DNA from 4 places in the Arthrobacter sp. G119Y2 genome. Region 4 is predicted to be linked to each of the others. Evidence: predicted binding sites of a transcription regulator. Region 4 holds the regulator's gene; each other region holds the start of a gene.

Evidence for each region. Region 4 encodes LexA, which represses DNA repair genes until DNA is damaged. Its sites were predicted from a motif close to TCGAACANNTGTTCGA; they were not measured.
Region 1: the regulator LexA is predicted to act here: its motif matches at 4,320-4,335, upstream of WKB88_RS01245 (HNH endonuclease signature motif containing protein).
Region 2: the regulator LexA is predicted to act here: its motif matches at 2,343-2,358, upstream of WKB88_RS14690 (HNH endonuclease signature motif containing protein).
Region 3: the regulator LexA is predicted to act here: its motif matches at 856-871, upstream of WKB88_RS02965 (HNH endonuclease signature motif containing protein).

What each region holds. Positions count from the first base shown of each region.
Region 1 is NZ_JBBPFS010000001.1:260,085-265,879, forward strand. Features, by position in the region: gene zapE (cell division protein ZapE) at 1-978, shown strand, start outside; gene WKB88_RS01235 (NAD-dependent epimerase/dehydratase family protein) at 1,083-2,186, shown strand; gene WKB88_RS01240 (antitoxin) at 2,378-2,635, opposite strand; gene WKB88_RS01245 (HNH endonuclease signature motif containing protein) at 2,753-4,288, opposite strand; tRNA gene WKB88_RS01250 (tRNA-Gly) at 4,865-4,938, opposite strand; tRNA gene WKB88_RS01255 (tRNA-Val) at 4,964-5,035, opposite strand; tRNA gene WKB88_RS01260 (tRNA-Gly) at 5,081-5,154, opposite strand; tRNA gene WKB88_RS01265 (tRNA-Val) at 5,191-5,262, opposite strand; tRNA gene WKB88_RS01270 (tRNA-Cys) at 5,288-5,361, opposite strand; tRNA gene WKB88_RS01275 (tRNA-Gly) at 5,423-5,496, opposite strand; gene WKB88_RS01280 (hypothetical protein) at 5,778-5,795, shown strand, end outside.
Region 2 is NZ_JBBPFS010000006.1:229,023-234,817, forward strand. Features, by position in the region: gene paaZ (phenylacetic acid degradation bifunctional protein PaaZ) at 25-2,118, shown strand; gene WKB88_RS14690 (HNH endonuclease signature motif containing protein) at 2,461-4,434, shown strand; gene WKB88_RS14695 (TetR/AcrR family transcriptional regulator) at 4,485-5,111, opposite strand; gene paaK (phenylacetate--CoA ligase PaaK) at 5,147-5,795, opposite strand, start outside.
Region 3 is NZ_JBBPFS010000001.1:616,808-622,602, reverse strand. Features, by position in the region: gene WKB88_RS02970 (SDR family NAD(P)-dependent oxidoreductase) at 1-488, shown strand, start outside; gene WKB88_RS02965 (HNH endonuclease signature motif containing protein) at 1,096-2,619, shown strand; gene WKB88_RS02960 (L-threonylcarbamoyladenylate synthase) at 2,852-3,472, shown strand; gene WKB88_RS02955 (DUF72 domain-containing protein) at 3,584-4,318, shown strand; gene WKB88_RS02950 (hypothetical protein) at 4,572-5,225, shown strand; gene WKB88_RS02945 (helix-turn-helix domain-containing protein) at 5,225-5,464, shown strand; gene WKB88_RS02940 (sugar O-acetyltransferase) at 5,468-5,795, opposite strand, start outside.
Region 4 is NZ_JBBPFS010000011.1:46,279-52,073, forward strand. Features, by position in the region: gene hisB (imidazoleglycerol-phosphate dehydratase HisB) at 1-615, opposite strand, end outside; gene hisH (imidazole glycerol phosphate synthase subunit HisH) at 1-1, opposite strand, end outside; gene WKB88_RS17680 (histidinol-phosphate transaminase) at 675-1,784, opposite strand; gene WKB88_RS17685 (LysM peptidoglycan-binding domain-containing protein) at 1,882-2,316, opposite strand; gene lexA (transcriptional repressor LexA) at 2,704-3,540, shown strand; gene WKB88_RS17695 (ATP-dependent DNA helicase) at 3,616-5,667, opposite strand; gene hflX (GTPase HflX) at 5,660-5,795, opposite strand, start outside.

The DNA.
Region 1 (5,795 bases), on a different contig from region 4:
AAGGGGTTCTTTCCTTCGCCCCGGTTCGGTTCAGTTTCCTTCGACAGCTACCGTCCGGATCCTTCGCAGCCTTCGCAGTCGCACGCCGTGAGCTCAATGCGGGACTTCGCTGCCGCCGTCGACGTTCCCGAGCCCACCGGCCTGCGCAAGCTCTTTGGTGCCAAAAAGCCCGACTCCAAGGCCGGTTTTTACCTGGATGGCGGCTTCGGTGTCGGCAAGACCCACCTGCTTGCCAGTCTCTGGCACGCCGTTGAGGGGCCGAAGGCCTTCGGGACGTTTGTTGAGTACACCAACCTCGTGGGCGCCCTGTCCTTCCGGAAAACCGTTGATGCCCTGAGTGCCTACAAGCTGGTGTGCATCGACGAGTTTGAGCTTGATGATCCGGGAGACACTGTCCTGATGTCCCGCCTGATGCGGGAACTGGCCGACGCCGGCGTCAAGCTTGCTGCCACGTCCAACACCCTGCCCGGTTCGCTGGGCGAAGGCCGCTTTGCCGCCGTCGACTTCCAGCGGGAAATCCAGGTTCTGGCCGACCAGTTCGACGTCGTGCGCATTGATGGTGAGGACTACCGGCACCGTGGTCTCCCGCAGTCTCCCGATCCTGTTGCCGAGGACGATCTTGCCAGCCGTGTGGCAGCGGAATTCAGCGGCAAAGTGGTTGCCGAGGATGATTTCTCCGCACTCATCAACCATCTCTCCACCGTTCATCCCAGCCGGTACCGTCAGCTCATTGATGGTGTCGACGCCGTTGCCTGGCACAACGTCGGCACAATCACCGAGCAGTCTGTTGCACTGCGCTTTGTGGTTCTCGCCGACCGTCTGTACGACAAGGACGTTCCGATTCTTGCCAGCGGCGTCCCATTCGATCAGCTGTTTACGGAAGAAATGATGAGCGGCGGCTATATGAAGAAGTACTTCCGTGCTGTTTCCCGTCTTACGGCTCTGGCCCGCGAGGGACAGACCGGCGAAGCAGCGTAGTTTCGGGCAGTTCTACCGTGGACGGCCAGCGGCACCTTCCGAACAACTGAACAACTGGAACAACTGGCGGCAAAGATGGGGGTCTTGTGCGCAGAGCAATTGTCTTGGGCGGCAGCGGACTGATTGGCCGTGCCGTTGCGCGGCGGCTTTTGTCGTCCGGCTGGGAAGTCCACATCACCGGCAGAGCGCTGTCGCGTGTTCCTGCTGATCTCATCGCTTTGGGTGCAGCTTTTCATGCGGTCGAGCGCAGCGACTCCAGGGCACTGCAGCAACTTGTGGGTTCGGGTGCGGATCTGCTTGTGGATTGCCTGTGTTTCACTGCTGCTGATGCCCGGCAGCTTCTTCCGTTTCTGGACGATGTTGGGTCGTCTGTCATGCTCTCCAGCAAGGCTGTTTACGTTGACTCGCTTGGGCGGCATGTGAATTCTCCCGGCCGGCCTGTCTTTTCCGGTCCTATCGCCGAAGACCAGCCCACTGTCGCTCCGGGCAACGGCTACTTTGACTCTCCCGAAGGATATGGAAGCAACAAGGTAGCAGCCGAGCAGGTGCTCCTGGACAGTGGTTGTCCGGTCACTGTTCTTCGGGCGTCAAAGGTGCATGGCGAGGGTGCTTCTCCAGCCCGTGAATGGGTTTTCGTCCGTCGTGTTCTGGATGCCCGAAAAGCCGTATATCTGGCTGCCTCAGGTTGCGGTGTCGACCATACGACGGCAGCTGTGAATGCTGCTGCACTGGTGGAGGTTGTTGCGTTGCATCCCGGTAGGCGGATCCTCAACAGCGCGGATCCTGATGCTCCCAGCGCGCTGGAGATTTCTCGTAGTGTTGCAGCCTATTTCGGACACCAGTGGGAGGAGGTGCTTCTCTCCGGCGAAACTGAGTCTGTGAGCAGTGCAGGCAGGGCTCGTAGTGGTGACAGCGGTGTCGGCGGTGTCGGCGGCGTGGATGCCGGTGCAGGGGGAGTAGTGCCGAGTGAGCGTGTGCAGCTTGGGTCCCATCCATGGGAGAGTGCTGCGCCTATCATTCTGGATACCCGGGCGTCTCAGGAGCTGGGTTACGTTCCCGTCGGCGACTATGCGGATACTGTCCAAAATGAACTGGAGTGGCTTTCCAAGAGTGCAGATGATCCTCGCTATGCAGCCGACCGATTGGAGTTCTTCAACCGGTACGTTGATTATGCTGCGGAAGATCGGTTTATGGCTGAACGGCAGTGACGAGGCTGTCTTGTACCAGCGTCAGTAGCAGGCTTGTAAGCGGCAGGTCTGGACGAGGCCGTTGGTGCCGCCGGCTGCTGCGACGGCAGACCTCGTCCAGAGTCAGGACCTACTCGCTGAACTGAGATTAAATGATGAAGGTCCCGGTGCCGCCTCTCGGCGGGACCGGGACCCTTGTCGTGCTCTGGAGCTTATGCGGCCGGAGGAATCGGTCCGGAGTCGGTTCCGGAGTCCGGGCCCTGCTTGCGGTCGACCTTGTCTACCGCTTCAGAGGCCTTGCTCTGGAAACCATCGATCTTGTCGGAGTACTTGCCGCCGGTCCTCTGATCGACAAACTTTCCCGCGTGACCGATGCCACCCTTAATCTTGTCGGCGTTTTCGCCCACAAGCTCGGTAGCCTTGTCCTTCAGCTCTCCGGCCTTGCCCTTGAGCCCGTCAAATACAGACACGGACCACCTCCTTTCGCAGGGGAAACCATACGTTTCCCGTTCGTTTCAATGGTAAGCCCCCTGGCCAGCTTGGCCAAGGACTGAGAGTTTGGGGACTGGAGTCATTGCGCGGCACGCTCACACGACCTGGCGGTGAGGGCGAAGGGGATGGAAGTAGGTGTTCCGCAACGGCGCTTGAAATGGGTCTACATAGGTCGGAGGAACGAACCAGGGAACGCCGCGAGTGACGCGGATGCGCCATTTTTCCCGATGGATCAGGTGATGGTGGAATCCGCACAGCAGGACGCCGTTGTCGGTGCTGGTTGGTCCTCCGCGGGAGTGATATTCGATGTGGTGAGCCTCGCACCAGGGTGCAGGGGAGGTACAGCCAGGGAAGGCACAGCCGCCGTCCCTGGCAATGATCGCCTTTCGGAGATGCGGCGGAAAATAGCGGGCTGCGGTCCCGACGTCTAGAACACGGCCTTCTCCGTTGAGGACAACCGGAATGATGTCGGCCTCGCACGCGATACGGCGGATCTGGTGAGCGGGAACTGGGCCGGTATAGGCCAGCGTGCCGGTTTCCGTTTTTCTGCTGACCCTGTCCCTGAGCTGTTCATACGGAATGATGGCCAAGACCTGTGGCTTGGCTCCTCCATTTGCCGGCAGCTGGCCTGAGGCCAGCGCCAGCTTGCAGGAAGCAACCAGCCCGTCCAGACACTTTTGCGGATATGTCCGAGGATCACGGGGTACAGCGCGTTCGGTGCCTTCCAGATCTTCACAAGCTCCGTTCGCTGGCAGACCGGCACCGTTGCGGGGGTTGGCCTCGGGAGCCAGCGCAGTCATGAGCGTTTCAAATTGATCGTCCGTGGCGAAAATATCCAAGCGGTGCAGTCCTCGGTACTTCCGACGAATGAATAGGCCCTGCAGTTCGGCTTTCTGCTGCTCCGTTGGTTCCGTTCCGTCCGGGTCCAGGTGATTGACCCATGCGCTAGCGACAACACTGAGTGCATCAAGATCCTGGCTGGCAGCCACGTCGGTCAGAGCCGCCTCCATTGCTGCCCGATCCTCGGAAGTGCCGCAGCCTTGCACGTGTTTGATTGCCAGGCTCACGATTTGAGCCCCTTCACCGGATACTTCACCGCGAGAAGAACGTTCGGACAGCGCTGGCAGCTCAGGGCTGATGGGCTGGCCCGTCAAGGCCAAAGCCGGCGACAGCGCAGATCCTAGCCGGATCCGCTTCCAGGCTTCCCGTCGGCTAATTCGGAGTCGATGCCGCATATACTCCGCTGTGTTCTTGTATTCCTGCTGGACCTTCTCCGCAGCAGTAGCCCAGGAGAGCGATACCTCAGCGCAAATTCGTGCGCGGTCCAATGCTGCTGCGGCAGCTATCTGCATGTGGTCCACGAGCCGGGAGAGCTCCTCTGTAGCTGAGGCAAAGGCAACCAGGTCAGGGGGATCGAGGAGGGGGAGTGAGGTTTGGAGATTGAGAGAGATTCCCCGGGCAACGGCTGTGATTTGCTGCAGTTCGGCCGCGCCGGAGACACTGGTTGCTTCCGGCGACGGTAACAGTGTCGGATGAGCTGCCCATCCGTATTTAGGGCCGGTGGGCTCAGCGGCAACACATGGCCCTTGCAAAGGCGGCGGAACAGCGGTGCCGTTCTGGTCATCTTCCATACGATGAGCATTTCAGGAATGGTAAGCATGTTCGAACGTAGATTCGGATTTGTGGACAAATGGCGGCGTCTGGCAGTTCTCCAAGATGCTGTGGAGGAGAAAAGCGAAGGCGAAGATGGCGGAAAAGGTATGGTGCGTCCCGGGGGACTGGATGTCATGGCCCGCACCACCGCCGTCGGCTGTCGCCCCCACAGTGGCCGTGCCGCCAACCTGCCCGCCAGGCCCCGCTCCGAACCAGCCTCTCCCCGCCGACTTCCTCAACTTCCGACGTCGTCCGCCAGCGTCCGATCCGCCGACGTCTTCAATGACCGCCATCGTCCGCCAGGCCGCCACGCGAGCATCCCCGTGCACCACCCAGGGGCCCGCTCCGCCGCAGGGAGGGTGCATGAACCGTCGTCCGCTATGAACCGTCGTCCGCTATGAACCGCCGTCCGCTTGCTTCCGCTACACGCAACCGGGGCCGCCGGCGTCGGCCGCAGTTAAGCCCAGTTAAACCAGTTAAACGCAGAAGGAGCAGACCTTTTGGTCTGCTCCTTCTGTTCGTCGCCCCGGAACAACCCGGTAAGCAACTATGTGAGCGGACGACGGGATTCGAACCCGCGACATCCACCTTGGCAAGGTGGTGCTCTAGCCAGCTGAGCTACGTCCGCAAAACAAGACAGCCGAAACTGTCCGTGCGCGATACTGGGATCGAACCAGTGACCTCTTCCGTGTCAGGGAAGCGCGCTACCGCTGCGCCAATCGCGCTTGATGCATCAAGTCTCCCAGAGGAGACTCCGATGCAGTCAAGAGAGCGGACGACGGGATTCGAACCCGCGACATCCACCTTGGCAAGGTGGTGCTCTAGCCAGCTGAGCTACGTCCGCAAAAACACAGTTGTACGCCAAAACGTCTAACTGTAGTGCGCGATACTGGGATCGAACCAGTGACCTCTTCCGTGTCAGGGAAGCGCGCTACCGCTGCGCCAATCGCGCCCAAAAGGGCTGTGCAAGTCCACCGTGGAGGTGGGGACGGGATTCGAACCCGCGTATACGGCTTTGCAGGCCGCTGCCTCGCCTCTCGGCCACCCCACCGTGACCACTGCATAAGCATAGGCCGACCAGTCAGAATCAACCGGTTTTACAGTGACTTGCGAGCGGACGACGGGATTCGAACCCGCGACATCCACCTTGGCAAGGTGGTGCTCTAGCCAGCTGAGCTACGTCCGCATGCTGAGAAAGTTAGTGTATTCGTCCCCGAATCGCTTTCGCTTTTCGCGGCGAACTCCCGCTTTCCAACGAAGAAAAACTCTACTGGACGTTTCGTGGTTCGTCCAATCGGGGGAAATTCGGACTTCGGCGAGGGGTGTTGCAAGCAGGTGCGCATCGTCGCAGGTGGGGCCGGAGAGGACCGGAGAAGGAGAGCGGAGAAGGAGAGCAGGTGCGGAGTCGGTCGTGTGGAACGACGACGGCGAAGTTGGCCGTGTGGAACGACGACGACGAAGTTGGCCGTGTGGAACGACGACGGC
Region 2 (5,795 bases), on a different contig from region 4:
AATGTTTGAAAGGGCCAGTCGAAGATGACATCCACTGCCATAGACGTCCAGATCGTTCCCAGCTACGTTCGCGATTCCTGGTGGACACCGGACCGCTCCGAGCTGACCGCCGCCGAGCCTGCTGAAGTCCGTGATGCCAGCACCGGAGAGCCGCTGGCACTCGTCAGCACCGCCGGGCTGGACCTGGCTGCCGCCGTCGAACACGGCCGCACCGTCGGCCGCCGCGGTTTGCAGCAGCTCACCTTCCACCAGCGCGCCTTGAAGCTCAAGGAACTCGCGACCTACCTGAACGCGCACCGGGACGAACTGTACGAGGTCTCCGCCCGCAGCGGCGCCACCCGCAAGGATTCCCTGGTGGATATTGACGGCGGCATTGGGGTGCTGTTCACCTTCGGCTCGAAGGGCCGGCGGGAACTTCCCAATTCCACCGTGCTGGTGGACGGTCCCGCCGAGATCCTCTCCAAGGACGGGTCGTTCCTGGGCGAACACATCTTCACCTCCCTGCCCGGCGTCGCGGTGCAGATCAATGCCTTCAACTTCCCCGTCTGGGGCATGCTGGAAAAGCTTGCACCCGCTTTCATCGCCGGGGTGCCCAGCATCGTCAAACCGGCCACGCCCACCGGTTACCTGACCGCCGAGGCAGTGAAACTGATTGTGGATTCCGGGATCCTGCCTGCGGGGTCCCTCCAGCTGATCTCCGGGTCCGCCCGCGACCTGCTCGATCATTTGGACTACCGCGACTACGTCTCCTTCACCGGCTCCGCCTCCACCTCGAAGCTGTTGAAGGCCCACCCCAACGTGGCGGAGGGCGGAGTCCGCTTCACCTGCGAAACCGATTCCCTGAACGCAGCCATTCTGGGACCCGACGCCGTCCCCGGAACACCGGAATTTGATGCCTTCGTGAAGTCCCTCGTCACGGAAATCACCGTCAAAGCGGGCCAAAAGTGCACCAGCATCCGCCGTGCCATTGTGCCGGCGGCCCTGGTGGACGACGTCGTCGCCGCAGCGGGCCAGCGCATCGACGAGCGCGTGGTCCTGGGTGACCCCCGCGCCGAGGGCGTCACCATGGGTGCTCTGGCCTCCACCGAGCAGCTCGACGGTGTGCGTTCCTCGGTTCAGACCCTGCTGGACGCAGGTGCCACCCTGGCCTACGGCTCGCTGGATGCTCCGGAAGTTGTCCTCGCGGACGGAAGCCGCGGGGTTGCGGCCGACGGCGCATTCCTGGCTCCGATCCTGCTGACCTGGCCGGACAACAGCGCGGAGGCACTGCACTCGGTGGAAGCTTTCGGTCCGGTGGCTTCGGTGATCGGGTACGACGACGCCGCGGACGCCGTGCGCCTGGCTGCCCTGGGCAGCGGGTCGCTGGTAGCCACGGTCTGCACCAACGATCCGGCCATCGCACGTGAACTGACCCTGGGCATTGCCGCCCATCACGGACGCGTGCTCATCCTGAACCGGGAAGACGCCCGCACCTCCACCGGTCACGGTTCTCCGGTCCCGCATCTGGTTCACGGCGGACCCGGACGTGCCGGCGGCGGTGAAGAGCTCGGCGGCATGCGTTCCGTGCTTCACCACATGCAGCGCACCGCGGTTCAGGGCTCTCCGAACATGCTCACCGCCCTGACCGGGATCTGGCATACCGGTGCGGACCGCAACTTCGACGGCACCCACCCGTTCCGCAAGGACCTTTCGGAACTGAAAATTGGCGACGCTGTCCGCTCGGACCTGCGTGAGGTCAGCTTGGAAGACATCACTGCCTTCGCCAACAGCACCGGCGATACCTTCTACGCGCACACCAACCAGGAAGCGGCTGAAGCCAATCCGTTCTTCCCCGGCATCGTGGCCCACGGCTACCTGCTGCTGTCCTGGGCTGCCGGACTGTTTGTGGAACCTGCTCCGGGACCGGTGCTGGCCAACTACGGACTGGAAAACCTGCGCTTCATCACGCCGGTTGCGGCGGGCGATTCCATCCGGGTCACTCTTACCGCCAAGAAGATCACTCCGCGCGAGACCGACGAGTACGGCGAGGTGGCCTGGGACGCGCTGCTGACCAACCAGAATGACGAGATTGTCGCGACCTACGACGTTCTGACCCTCGTTGAAAAGAAGCGCAGCTAGCATTTGGTCGCTGAGTCGCTGAGTCGCTGAGTCGCTGAGTCGCTGAGTCGCTGAGTCGCTGAGTCGCTGAGTCGCTGAGTCGCGGTGACCGCGACTGACCGCGGTGAATCGCGGCTGAGCCTTTGATGAAACGCTGCTGAACCGCGGCCGGGCCCTTGGGGGTCCGGCCGCGGGTCATTTCCCGCCGTTTCCCCACTGACCCGCCCGTATGGCCCGTTCGAAACTCAAACAGGTAGTCGGCCAGAAAAGTCGGGTATTTGAGGTGCCGAAATAGGGCCTGTTTTGGGCTGTTGGGGCTCTTTTGGCGGCGGAAATGTCAGAGGCAGGTGAAAGCCTGAAGGCATGGATCAGCACAGGACTTTTCCCGGTTCCGAGCGGTTCGGCGAGCAGGCTGCCGGCACCGCATCCGGCACCAAGCCTGCGATGGCTATGGTTGCCGGCATCGACTCCGCCACGGCCACCGCCACCACCGCCGGCGGGGAGGCCGCTGCACCGCCCGGTTACTCGGTTTTCCACGCCGTACCGGCTGCTGTCGGTGCCTCCTCTTCTGCTACCTCTTTGGCTGCTGCTCCGGGTCGTTCCGATTCGCCCCCGGCTTCCGGCGACACTGCTTCCAGCGACAGCGCCACCACTACTGCTTCCGGCGACGCTGCTTCCAGCGACAGCGCCACCACTACTGCTTCCGACGACACCGTTGTTTCCGGCGACACTGTTGTTTCCTGTGATGCTGCCGGGAGTGCCGGCCACTACGGGTTATCCGGTTCTCTGGTTCTGCGGGGCGCGGATGCGCTGGATGAGCAGACTGCCGGTGCTGTGCTCTCCCGCCTGGATCATCTGATGCGGTGGGCGCAGGCGCAGCAGGCTAAGGTCCTGCACCGGATGCAGAGTATTTACCGGGACGAGATGCATTTCCCGTCCGGAAAGCCTGATCCGGGTATGGCGTTCAGTCTTGCGGCGTCGGAGGCAGCAGCGATTCTTTGCGTGCCGCAGAGTACCGGGCAGCGGCTGATGTCTGAGGCGGGCAGTCTCTGCGGCGTTCATGCCGTGACTCTGGGCAATCTGGAGCAGGGCGGGATCAGTTACGGTCATGCCCAGACGGTGTTGGATCAGTGCCAGGACATCGAAGCTGTGGGGCTTCCGGGGTTCGAGGCAAAGCTGCTGGAGGCTGCAGCGGGTCAGACTGCGGCTCAGTTCCGGGTGCGGGCGCGGCGGTTGCGGGAAAACCAGTATCCGCAGGGCATTGTCCAGCGCCAGCTGAGTGCGTTGGGAAAGCGCAAGGTGTGTCTGGAGCCTGCGGCGGATGGAATGTCCTGGCTCTCGGCGTTCCTGCCGGCGGAGAACGCGCAGGCGATCTTCACTCAGCTGAGCAGGGCTGCCCGGGGTGAGCAGGCTGATGGTGATCCCCGCAGGGTGGATGAGTTGCGGGCGGACATCCTTCAGGACCTGCTTATGTCCGGCGGCGGTCACCCCTGTGATGGGCAGGGATCGGCGGGCGCGGACTTATCCGGTGCTCGCCCCGGTGGCCGTTCTGGCACCGCGGGGGACCCGTTCAGCACCGGGCAGGACGCCGGCGCGGATACATCCGGCACCGCCGCCGGCATTGGCACCGGCGCCGGCTGTGGCAGTGATGCCAGCACCGATGCCCGGGCCAAGGGCAAGGCTGGGGCCAGGGCTGGGGCTAGGGCGGAGATTCTGGTGCTGATCAGCGCTGAAACGCTCTTCGGCGCGGACGATCAGCCGGCGGAGTTGCATGGTTACGGGCCGATCAGTCCGGAAGCCGCCCGCCGGATGGCCCGGGAGGCAGCGAAATGGACGCCGGTGGAGCGGGATCCGGATACTGAGGAGATCCTGCGGGTGGGACGCCGAAGGAAAGTCCGGGCCGGACTTCAACGGTGGCTGCGGGCTCGGGACGGGACCTGCCGGTTCCCGGGGTGCCGGACGAATGCGGTGATTTCCGAGATCGATCACACCAGGCCGTGGGTGCAGGGCGGGGCCACGGATCATGACAACCTCGAGCATTTGTGCCGGAGGCACCACATGTTCAAAACCAAGGGGTTTTGGAAGGCCTGCCAGCCGGCGGCCGGGGTTATTGAGTGGACATCGCCGGGAGGACGGACTTACCGTACCGAACCGCACCTGGCTCTTGCTCCGGTCATGCAGGGAACCGGCCCGGACGGTGCTGGGGACCGGTCCGTCGCGGCTGTCCGTGCAGGTTCCCGGACCGTGCCCCACATAGATTCCGGGACGGTCACGGCCACGGACACCCGGGCAGGCAGCAGCGGGGATGATTACGGGGATGACCCGCCGCCGTTCTAGGGCAGCCGGGGAGGGATGCCAGTGGAAACGCGGTCGGCGGAGGAAATCAGCTAGCTGCGGTGCAGTCCGTGGAAAACCATGGAGATGACGTCGTCGGCCAGCTGATCCGGCGAAATCGGGCCGCCCGGCTTGTACCACTCCACTATGGAGTTGATCGTGCCGAACAGCAGCCGCGTGGTGGTGCGCGGGTCGATGTCGCTGCGCAGCGATCCCTCGCTCCGGGCAGCGTCCACGAGCTTCGCGACGCGGTGGTCGAACTCCCGGCGCCGGGCCAGCGCGTCGCGTTCGATCTCCGTATTGCCCCGCAGCCGCAGCAGGAGCGTCACAAACGGCAGCCGTTCGGTAAGGACCTTGATGGTGCCGCGCAGCACGAACTCCAGCTGCTCGTCCGCCGGACCGTTGGAGGCACGAGCATCATCGAGCACGGCCTCCAGCCCGCCCAGCGCATTGTCCAGGGCCAGCCGCAGCAGATCGCCCTTGGACGGGACGTGGTGGTAAATCGCGGACTTCGTAATGCCCAGGTTTTCCGCCAGAATGCCCATGGAGGTGGCCTCATAGCCGTGTTTGTTGAACACGTCGACGGCGATGGTCAGGATCGACTGCTGATCGTATCCGGGACGGCCGCGGCGGTTCCCGGCGGCGGCCGGGCCGGCAGCTGTGGCTGGAGTGGAAGGCATGGATCCTATTTTCTCATGAACGTTCGGATGGCCGGTCAGCTTTGGACGAGTCCGGCGTCCTTGCTGCGCAGGTCATAGATCCGGCGCAGCTTGCCGCTGGAGCGCGCCAGGGTCCCCGGTTCGGCTACATGGACCGTGCAGGAGGACCCGATATGGATCTTGATCTGGGACTTGAGCTCGGCAGCAGCGCTGCTGCAGTCGTCGGAACTGGAGTTTTCCCGGCGTTCAATCTTGACCGTCAGCTCGTCCATCCGGTCCGGCCGGGTGATTTCCAACTGGAAGTGCGGGCTCAGGGCAGGAATCCGGAGGGCGATTTCTTCGATCTGGCTGGGGAACAGGTTCACGCCGCGCAGGATGATCATGTCATCGCTGCGTCCGGTGATCCGGCCCATTCGGCGCATACCGGGCCGGGCAGTCCCGGGCAACAGCCGGGTCAGGTCATGGGTGCGGTAACGGATGATCGGCAGCGCTTCCTTGGTCAGGGAGGTGAAGACCAGTTCGCCTGGTTCGCCGTCGCCGAGCACCCGGGTCTCATCGAACGGGTCAATGATCTCCGGCCGGAAGTGGTCCTCCCAAATATGGGTGCCGTCCTTGGTCTCCACGCATTCACCGGCAACACCCGGGCCCATCACCTCGGACAAGCCGTAAATGTCGCAGGCGTCGAGGTCCATCAGGACTTCCAGC
Region 3 (5,795 bases), on a different contig from region 4:
ACGCGCACGCATCCAAGCAGGCACCGATTCTGGAAACGACGCCGGAGATCTGGAACCTGTCCTTCGGCACCGGAACGCTGGCCACTCTGTACCTGATGCAGGCGGCCCATCCGGAACTGAAAAAGACCCGCGGCAGCATCATCAACTTCGGTTCCGGCGCCGGTATCAAGGGCCTGCCAAATCAGGTGGCCTACGCCGCAGCCAAGGAAGCCATCCGTGCGATCACCCGTACGGCGGCAAACGAGTGGGCAGCGGACGGCATCCGCGCCAACGTCGTCAGTCCGGTCGCGCTGACTCCGGGAATTGTGGAGTGGAGCAAGGCTTACCCGGAGCAGTACCAGGAAGTGGTCGACGGCGTCCCGCTGGGCCGCCTGGGCGATCCGGAGACGGACATCGCACCGATCGTGGCATTCCTTGCCAGCGATGAATCCCGCTACCTGACCGGCCAGACACTGATGGCCGACGGCGGCACCATCAAGCTGTACTAGAGCGGTTACACCTCCGGGGAAGCGCTGTGGCGGGTTTGGCAGCGCACCTCCGAGGTGCTGCTTACGACGCCGCAGCGGATGCGGCTGCCGTTGTCGTCCGCGTCTTGCTGTTGCGCGGCAGTGACAGCCGGGGCGCGGGCGACGCCAAGTGGCTGCCGGGGTGTCGGTTCCCGAGGTCGTTGAGCCCACGACTGTGCAGGCTTGGACTAGTGGCATTGCACTAGTGGCCACCGGCGACTTGGGTGACTAGGTAGCCTCTGGCAAAAGACGGGTATTTGACCGTCAACAATAGGGCCGGTTTGGGCCTGTTTTGGTCTGTTGTGGAGCTGGAAATGTCGGTGGCGGGTGAAATCCTGAGGTCATGGATCAGAACGGATCTTCGACGGGCCCCGGACCCGGCACTAACAGCGGACAGGCAGCAGTGTGCAGCCTGTCGGTTTTTGTTGCCGGGCCCGGTCCGGAGGTTTCTGATCGGGCCGGTGAAACTGATCCGGCTGTTGCCGCAGTAGCCCATTCCCCCAGTGGTTTTGTTGCTCCCGGTGGCGCTTTTGAACCGTCGGGGCCTGGCTCCCGGGACGGGTTTACCGGGGCTCTGGCCTTCCGGAACGTGGAGTGCCTGAACGAGGAAGAAACCGGTGCCGTGTTGTCGCGGTTGAATGTGCTGGGCCGGTGGGTTCAGGCGCAGCAGGCGAAGGTCCTGTCCCGGATGCAGAACATTTACGAGTCCGAGAGCATGTTCGTTTCGGGCCGGCCGGATTCCGAGATGGCCTTCAGTCTGGCAGCCGAGGAAGCGGCTACGATTCTGGGGGTTCCCACCGGTACCGGAACGGCGTTGATGAGCCGGGCCGGTGATCTGTGCACCGCCAACACTGCCACGTTGGGGAGTCTGGAGGCCGGGGAGATCAGTTACGGGCATGCCGAGACGGTTCTGGAGCAGTGTGTGGGGATTGCTCCGGCGGATGTGCCCGTGTTTGAGGCGAAGCTGCTGGGTTTGGCTGCGGGACAGACGAAGGCGCAGTTCCGGGTGAAGGCTCGGCGGTTGAGGGAGAGTCAGTATCCGCAGACGATTGTTGAGCGGCAGCGGACGGCTTTTGATCGGCGGTCGGTGTGGGTGCGTCATGAGCCTGACGGTATGTCGTGGTTTTCGGCGATGCTGCCGGCGGAGACTGCGCAGGGGATTTATCACCGGCTCAGTGTTGCGGCCCGGGGTGAGCAGGCGGCCGGAGATACGCGGAGCGTGGATCAGTTGCGGGCGGATATCGTGGCGGACCTTTTGGGTGGTCATGAGCATGGGTGCAGTTCCGGGGGCTGCGACAGCAGCAAGGGCACCGGCGCCGGGAAGGGCGCTGGCGAAGGCGGCGGGGGCAACGGCGCCCGGAAGGGCAGCGGTTCCGGAACCGGAACCGGTGAAAAGGATGGTGCCGGTTCCGGGTCGTGCCGTATAGGTCATGGTTCCAGGGCCCGGACTGAGATTCTGGTGGTGATCACTGCTGAAACTCTCTTCGGAGCCGATGACCAGCCTGCGGAACTGGTCGGGTATGGGCCGATCAGCCCCGAAAGAGCCCGGCGGATGGCCCGCGAGGCGGCGAAGTGGACGCCGGCGGAGCGGGACCCGGAGACTGAGGAGATCCTGCGGGTGGGTAAGCGGCGGAAAGTACCGGACGGGTTGAAGCAGTTGCTGCGGGTCCGGGACGGGACGTGCCGGTTCCCGGGCTGCCGGACCAATGCGGTGATCTCCGAGATTGACCACACCAAACCCTGGGCGCAGGGCGGTCCCACCGATCACGACAACCTGGAACATTTATGCCGGCGGCACCACATGTTCAAAACCAAAGGATTCTGGAAAGCCTGCCAGCCCAGTCCCGGGATTATTGAGTGGACCTCACCGGGAGGACGAAAGTACCGCACCAAACCAGACCTCACCCTGGATACATCTTCGACCACAGCCACGTCCGACAGCACACCCACGTCTGCGACTTCGGCCGTATCTGCGACTACGGCCTTGTCTACGGCCTTGTCTACGGCCTTGTCTACGGCCAGAGACACGGCCACGACTGCTGCGGAGGGCAGTGAGGTTGAAAGAGTTGAACTAGACCCAGATGATTATGGGGATGACCCGCCGCCCTTCTAGCGGGGCTGCCGGACGGGCGGCGCTTTGAGACTGGCATGCGTGCTGGCTGGCTGCGACACGAGCAGAGCGGCGGAACTGGGGGCTGCGGAATTGCGGGCTGCGGAATGAGTTCTCAGTTCAACAGCCAGCCCTTCTGAACAGTGGTGGGAACAGCCGGCCCTCCTGATCAGCGTAGGAACGGCTTCAGCCTCTCAGCCGCAGGAGCCTCCACCATCAGCGGTAAGCTCAGGGCATGGCACGATACTTTGACATCCACCCGGAGAACCCCCAGCAGCGCAGCATAGGTCAGATTGTTGCAATCCTGCGGTCAGGCGGATTGATCGCCTACCCGACGGACTCCTGTTACGCCCTCGGAGCGCAGCTCAGCAACAAGGATGCTTTGGACCGGATCCGCTCGATCCGCCAGCTGGACGACAAACACCACTTCACGCTTATGTGCAGGGACTTCGCGCAGCTCGGTCAGTTCGTAAAGATGGACAACGACACCTTCCGCAGCATTAAGGCCGTCACCCCGGGCAGCTACACCTTCATCCTGCCCGCAGTGAAGGAGGTGCCGCGCTGGTTGTCTCAGCCCAAAAAGAAGACCGTAGGCGTCCGTATCCCGGATAACAAAGTTGTGCAGGCACTGCTGGAAGAACTGGGAGAGCCGATGATATCCAGCACCCTGCTGCTGCCCGGCGAAGAGGATCCCCTGACCGAAGGCTGGGAGATCAAGGAACGCCTGGACCACCAGGTAGACGCTGTTCTGGATGCCGGGTTCTGCCCGCCGGACCTCACCACTGTCGTCGACTTCTCCAGCGGAGAGCCGGAAGTTGTCCGGCACGGCACTGGAGATCCCTCCCGTTTCGAGTAAGGCACGCCGCCACTTCCTTTGCACCGGCACTTCGAATAAGCACGCCGCCACTTCCTTTGCACCGGCACTTCGAATAAGCACACAGCCATCCTTCCGTGGCAGGCTGGGGACATGGCACTGCACATCGGCACCTCCGGCTGGAGCTACAACCATTGGCGGAACGTGCTGTACCCGCCCGGTCTCCCGAACCGCCGCTGGCTCGAAACCTACGCAGCCGAATTCGACACCGTCGAGTACAACGGAAGCTTCTACAGGTGGCCGCGCGAACCCGCGTTTGCTGCTTACCGGGAGCGGCTGCCGGACGGCTACCGGTTTTCCGTCAAAGCACCGCGCGGGCTGACGCATGCGCGCAAGCTGCGGGAGCCTGAAGAGTGGATCGGGCGCATTAGCCGCTGCTGGAAGGAACTCGGAGATAAAGCCGGTGTCCTCATCGTGCAGCTGCCGCCCAACTTGGAGCGCGACGACGCCCGGCTGGACTACTTCCTGTCCGCACTTCCCGGGGACATTAAAACTGCTGTTGAGTTCCGTCATCCCAGCTGGGAAACCGAAGACGTGTACAGCCTGCTTTCACGGCACGACGCCGCATACACCGTCATGAGCGGAGCCCGCCTGCCCTGTAACCTGCGTGCAACGGCGTCATTCGTGTACGTACGCATGCACGGACCCGACCATGAACACCTCTACGCCGGCTCCTACAGCGATGCTGATTTGCGCTGGTGGGCGGAGCGGATACGGGAATGGGAACGGTCGGACAGGGATGTCTACATGTACTTCAACAACGACGGCGAGGGGCACGCCGTTCGCAACGCCCGCACCCTGCACGCGCTGCTGGCTGGGGACAAGTAGTTTCAGGCTGCTCGCTGGCTCAGGCTGCCCCTGGGCTGCACGGCGGCCCACCATTTCTGCCGCTCCTCCGCGCCTCCCGTACCCGGGGCGTCTCGCGTACCCGCGGCGCCTCCCGTACCTCCCGCGCCTTCCGTACCCGCGGCGCCTCGCAGCGCCAGGGAAACGCCTTGCGATGTTTATCGAATACCGTTATGTTAACGGTATTCGATATAACGACAGTCGTTAACCAGCGACGCATCTCCGTGGAGGAATCATGACAGCAGCACTATCAGATGTATCAACAGCGGTAGCCCGCCGGGGCGCCGCAACTGCCCGGAAAGCAGGACTGATCACGAGCATGGTTCTTTCCGGACTGATCATCCTGCTGTGCGTTGGGGTGGGAATTGCCCACACCGTGTTTACCCTGCAGGGGGAAGTGGAGCTGTTGCTGCCGGCAGCCCCGGTCTCGGACGGCACTTGGTCCGAACTCAGCCCGAAGATTACGTCGGGAACTCCGGAGAGTTTCATTCTCACTCTGGAAGGGGTGGAGTCCGAAGGGCTGGCGCAGTATGCAGCGCTAATGGGTGTCGGCTTTGCCGCCATTGCCCTTTTCTTTGCCTTTGTGTATTACCTCTGCCACCGCCTCTACCGGGGAAAGCCGTTCGGTCGCCTGATGACGGTCGGATTCGCGGTTTCATCTGCTGTGATGATCATCGGAACAGTGGCTCTGCCTTCGGCCTGGACGAACATCAACGAACGCATCTTGGTTGACGCAGGTATTTCCCTTGCGGACGCACCGTTCACGGCAGGCTACGTCCTCGGTGCAGGTGATGCTCTCACCTTGGCGCTGGGAATCTTCCTTGCGCTTTTGGCCGCAGCCTTCCACATCGGCAGCAGGCTCCAGCGCGACGGCGAAGGGCTTGTGTAGTGCCTCCGGTTGATCTTGATTCTTCGGTGCACTGCAGGCTGGACGAACTGCTCGCTGCACGAAACCTGACACTGACTGAACTCAGCAAGCGGGTAGACGTCAGCATCGTAAATCTCTCCGTCCTCAAAAATGACCGGGCCAAGGCCATTCGGTTTTCCACCCTGACGGCAATCTGCCGGGCACTGGATTGTTCCATCGGAGAGCTTCTGGTCCTCAAGGACCTGCCCCAGGGGCGGTAAGGCCTAGAGGCTCTTCACCACGCGTGCCGGATTGCCGACAACAACCACATTCGGCGGCACATCGCGCGTGACTACGGCACCGGCACCAATGACGGAGTTCTCCCCTACGGTAACTCCGGGAAGAACAATCGCTCCGCCTCCAATCCACACATTGTCACCGATGGTAATGGGCTGGGCTGCCTCCAGCTTGTCCCTCCGGGGCGCCGGCTCCACCGGATGCGTGGGCGTCAGCAGCTGCACATTGGGACCGATCTGGACGTCGTCGCCGATCGTTATCGCAGCAACGTCCAGGGCGGTGAAATTGTAATTGATGAAGGTGCGGGACCCTATT
Region 4 (5,795 bases):
CAGTGCTCCCTTCGTGGAGGGGATGCCCTCAACCCGGGGATCCGGTTCCACGGCTGCGCGCAGAGCGCGGGCGAAGGCCTTGAACTGGGCCTCCACGATGTGGTGCGGGTCCCGGCCGCCGAGCACCGTCATGTGCAGGCAGATCTGGGCGTGGAGCGTGATGGCCTCAAAGACGTGCCGGGTCAGCGATCCGGTGAAGTGCCCGCCGATCAGATGGTATTCCTGGCCCGCCGGCTCGCCCGAGTGCACGAGGTAGGGGCGTCCGGAGATGTCGACGACGGCGTTGGCGAGGGCCTCGTCGAGCGGAACCGTGGCTTCGCCGAAGCGGCGGATGCCGGCCTTGTTTCCGAGCGCGGTCTTGAGTGCCTCGCCGATGCTGATGGCGATGTCCTCCACGGTGTGGTGGACATCGATGTGGGTGTCGCCGGTGGCCTGGACCGTGAGGTCGATCAGGGAGTGCTTGGCCAGCGCCGTCAGCATGTGGTCGTAGAACGGCACGGACGTGCTGATATCCGACTGGCCGGTTCCGTCCAGATCCAGCTGAACGACCACTGAGGATTCGCTGGTCACCCGTTCCAGGCGTGCGGTGCGGCCGGTGGTGGTCTCCACGGTCATGGTTTTCCTTTGAAAGAAGGTGGTCTCTGCTAACAGTTTAGTGGCTGCGCCCGGGTGCGTTAGCGGACGCCGGCAGCCAGCAGCTCGCGCAGCCGGGTCAGGAAGGCGCTGGTTTCAGCTTCCGTGCCGGCGGTGACGCGCAGGTGGCCGGTGATGCCGACGTCGCGCACCAGCACTCCCGCTTCCAGCAGGCCCTCCCACACTGCGCGCGGATCCTCCAGCCCGCCGAAGAAGACAAAGTTGGCGTCCGAGGGCGCCGGCTTCAGGCCGAGGGTCAGCAGCTCGGCGACGATGCGGTCCCGCTGGACCTTGATGGCTTCGACGTTGGCGAGCAGGGCGTCGGCGTGCTCAAGGGCCGCGTTGGCGGTGGCCTGCGTGACGGCGGAGAGGTGGTACGGCAGCCTCACCAGGCGCAGCGCATCGGTGACTTCGGGAGCTGCCGCCATATAGCCCACCCGCGCTCCGGCCAGCGCGAAGGCCTTGCTCATCGTCCGGGACACGATGAGGCGCTCACGTCCGGGCAGCAGCTGCAGGGCACTGGGGGTTCCGGCGTGGAAGAACTCGGCGTAGGCCTCATCCACGATCACGATCGCCTGCGAGGCAGCGCCGGCTTCATAGACGGCTTCGATGACATCAAGCGAGAGCGCCGTGCCGGTGGGGTTGTTGGGCGTGCAGAGGAAGACAATGTTCGGAGCCTGCTCGCGGACCTGGTCCGCTGCGGCGTCTGCCGTGAGGGTGAAGTCCTCGCTGCGCAGGCCCGTGACGTAGCGGGTGCCGGTGCCGCTGGCCAGCAGCGGATACATGGAATAGGTGGGCGGGAAGCTCATAGCTGTCCGTCCGGGGCCGCCGAAGGCCTGGAGGATCTGCTGAAGGACCTCGTTTGAGCCGTTGCCCGCCCAGATGTTTTCCGTACCCAGGCCGTGGCCGAGATATGCGGCGAGGCGCTCCCGGAGTTCGGTGAACTCGCGGTCCGGGTAGCGGTTCAGGCCTGCCACGGCCCGGTCAACGGAGGCGGCGATGGCCTTCCGCACCTGCTCGGGCAACCCGTGCGTGTTCTCGTTGACGTTGAGCAGGATGGGCACGTCAAGCTGCGGAGCACCGTAAGGCGCAAGTCCGCGAAGGTCATCGCGCAGGGGAAGTCGGTTCAGTCTCTCCAGCTGTTCAGTCACCACTACAGCTTAAGACTCCAAGGCGGGGCGGGAAGAATCCCCGTGTCGCAGCAGCGGGTTGTTACGTTCTGAGTTGTGCTTGGAACGGACCCGGGATTCAGGACTGGACCGGAATGAACAGCTGCACTCCGGCCGGCACGCGCTCGCTGGGCAGGTTGTTCAGTTCCATGATGTCGGCGACCACATCCCGGGGGTCGCGTTCCGGGGCGAATTCCTCGGCCAGGGCCCAGAGGGAGTCACCGGGAGTGACGCTCACCTGAAGGGTCCGCGTGACGTCCGGCCCGCCGTTCGAGGCGACGGCCGGGGCGGTGAAGAAGCCCAGCACGGTTAGCGCGGCAGCGGCCGTGAGCATCAGCGGCAAGCCGATAAACACCAGCCGGCCCCGCCGCGTGAGCCGGAGCCGGGCCGCCGGAGCCTGGTCTCCGGAGGCTGCGGCGGGCGAAACAGCTTCCGGCCCGGCTGCGGGCCGGGCCGGAGCCTGGGCGAAGGGGGCAGAGGTCCGGGACAGTGTGGATAATGCGTGGGCTGGCATGGAAATACCTTTCCGGTTCGAGAGCAGCAACGGCAGAGCCGAAGCTGTATTCGAATAAGTGAAAGCGGTGCGGAGTGAAGATTTCGAAACTATGTTCGAAGGTTGTGAACTCATTTCTAGCACCTATCTACTAATAAAGTCGAGACTCGCTCGAACAAATGTTTGAAAAGGCCGCTCCCCTCGCCTAGCGTTGAGTCCAGAGGAAGAGGGTTCGGCGGTTCACACCGGGCCGGTGCGGGGCGCGGGCCCCGGAACGGTTCGAACAGGACCACTGAATCAGCTGCCTCTGACATTCCCGCCGGCACGGCTTGCACAGCGTTCCGGCCCAGACATCCGCCCGACCAGCTCCGGCACCGCCCGGACCAGCTGACCCGAAGGGAACCCCACGTGGCCCGCAGGACTGCTTCCGAAGACAGCACCAATCAGCCAGCTGCGACCGGCACCCGTGCGCGCGCGAAAGGCCTCACTCCGCGGCAGAAAACCGTCCTTGAGATGATCCAGCGGTCCGTGAGCACCAACGGGTACCCGCCCACCATGCGGGAAATCGGGGACACCGTGGGTCTGGCGAGTCTGTCCAGCGTGACCCACCAGCTCATGCAGCTGGAGAAGCTCGGCTACATCCGCCGCGACCCCAAACGCCCCCGCGCCATGGAAATCCTCATTCCGCTGATGCTGCGCGACGGACAGCCGACTTCCCCCGGCGCCGACGGGGAGCCTTCGGACAGCCCACGCCGCACCGAGCCGGCGCTCCCGGCCGCAGGCGGCTCCGGCAGTGCAGGCGGCCGCTCCGCCGAGGGTGAGGTCGCCTCCGCGGGCCTGGCCACGGTCACCGAGCTCTCCACCTCCGTGGACACTGCCATGGTTCCCCTGGTCGGCCGGATCGCTGCCGGCGGGCCCATCCTGGCCGAGCAAGTGGTTGAGGACATCATGCCGCTGCCGCGCCAGCTCGTGGGACACGGTGACCTCTTCATGCTCCGGGTCTCGGGTGATTCCATGGTGGACGCCGCCATCTGCGACGGTGACTGGGTGGTGGTACGCCGCCAGCCCACAGCCGAGAACGGCGACATCGTAGCCGCCCTGCTGGACGACGAGGCCACGGTCAAAACGTTCCGCCAGCGCAACGGCCACACCTGGCTGCTGCCGCAGAACACCCGCTACGAGCCCATCGTGGGCGACCACGCCGTCATCATGGGCAAAGTCGTCTCGGTCATGCGCTCCCTCTAGCCCGACACACGCCAGACGACGCACACAAAAGGGCGGCCGGATTCTTTCCGGCCGCCCTTTTGCTTGTCTTCTGTTCTACTTCCGGGCTCCGGGAACCTTCTCCTGCGCCGCAGACTGCTCGGCCAGGCGGCCCAGCACCGACAGGACCACGGAACGGTCCGTCGTGGACCAGAACGGCGGCAGAGCGGCCCGCAGGAAACTGCCGTAGCGGGCAGTGGCCATCCGGGAGTCCAGGATGGCCACCACTCCGCGGTCTCCGGCGGCGCGGATCAGCCGCCCGGCCCCCTGCGCCAGCCGGACTGCGGCATGCGTTGCAGCCACCGACATGAACCCGTTCCCGCCGGCTTTGGCCACCGCGCGGGTGCGGGCCGTCATGAGCGGGTCGTCCGGACGCGGGAACGGGATCCGGTCAATGAGCACCAGACGGCAGGCGGTTCCCGGCACGTCAACGCCCTGCCAGAGCGACATGGTGCCGAACAGGCAGGTGTCGGGCTCCTCGGAGAACTGCTTGACGAGCGAGGACATCGAGGACTCCCCCTGGCACAGGATCGGAAAATCCACCCTGGTCCGCATTGCGTCGGCCGCGTCTTCGGCGGCCCGGCGTGAGGAAAACAGTCCCAGCGCCCCGCCGTTGGATGCTTTCAGCAGCGCCTCGATTTCGTCCAGCTGCGCCTCGGAGGTGCCCCGTTCGGGCTTGGGCAGATCCTTGGCCACGTACAGCACACCCTGGCGCGGATAGTCGAAGGGGCTGCCGACGTCGGTGCCCGTCCAGGAGGGTGCCCCGGGGCCCAGGAGCCCCAGCGCGCCGGCCACCGGACCGAACTCGGAACCGATGGCCAGGGTTGCCGAGGTCAAAACCACCGTGTGGCCGTCAAAGAGTCCTTCACGCAGCCTCCCGGCCACCGACAGCGGCGCAACGTTCAGGGTGGCCGGAGCGGTCTCATCCGGCGGGGAGTAGCCGCCCGACGGCGAGAAGGAGCTGGGCCGTGACGCCCAGATCACTTCCCCGGCATCGGGGGCGGAAACGAGCCGCTCACAGATGCCCAGCACGGCCATGAGGCGGGACCTGGCGGTCTGGCGCCCGCCGTCGGCCGTTTCCCCGGGCTCCGGCTTGGAATCGGACAGGGCCACCCGGCAGGCCTCGCGGACGCGGCCCACCGCCTGTTCCTGTTCCTCGTTCAGCCCGCTGGCCAGCAGCCCGGACGGAATGCCTTCCAGGGACTTGTCGAAGGCGCGCCCGGCCTGGGCCAGTTCTTCGACGCTGGCGGAGGTGTGCTTGCGCGCCGCGGTGACAGCGGCGGAAATTACGGTTCCGGAGAGCTGGCCGGTGACGGCGCCGGTCACCCGGTCCTGCAGCTCATGGGCCTCGTCGATGACCACCACGTCATAGTCCGGCAGCACAGCCAGACCCTCGAACGCGGCGATGGCCAGCATCGCGTGGTTGGTGATGACGACGTCGGCCACCGCAGCCTGGGCACGGGCGCGTTCACTGAAGCACTCGGCGGCCATCGGGCATTTCTGGGCGCCCAGGCACTCCATGGACGTCACTGAAACCTGGCGCCAGGCTTTGTCGCTCACGCCCGGAACAAGGTCGTCGCGGTCTCCGGTGTCGGTCTCCTCGGCCCATTCACGCAGCCGCACCACTTCCCGTCCCATCGCCGAGGTGGGCGAGGGTGCGGGATGGCCCACGGCGCGGTCTTCGCCGAGCGTAAACAGAGCACCGGCGGGATCCTCCTCTTCCGGGAATCCCCCGCCGGTCTTGTGCAGGCAGACGTAGTTGCTGCGGCCCTTGAGCAGCGCGACGTCGACCTCGCGCGGCAGCTTGGGCTTGAGCGTCTTGAGCAGGCGCGGCAGGTCCCGGCCCACAATCTGGGACTGCAGCGCCAGCGTGGCGGTGGAGACCAGCGTGGGCTTGGTGCTGTCCAGCGCGTGGTGGATCAGCGGCACCAGGTAGGCCAGCGACTTGCCGGTTCCGGTGCCCGCCTGAACCAGCAGATGCTGTCCCTCGTCAATGGCCTGCGTGACCTGGCGGGCCATTTCGTGCTGGCCCGGGCGGTTTTGGCCGCCCATGCCGGCTACGGCGGTGTCCAGCAGATCCAGGACTTCGCCGGTGGTGTCTTTACTCATGGGTGACGAAGGGCTCCAGTTCAGCTGCCAGGCCCTCGCGGACCATCACGTGCAGGCGGGTTCCTGCCTCGGCGTGTTCCACGGAAAGGATTTCCGTGTCCGAGCTGTGCAGCCGGGAGACAATCTCA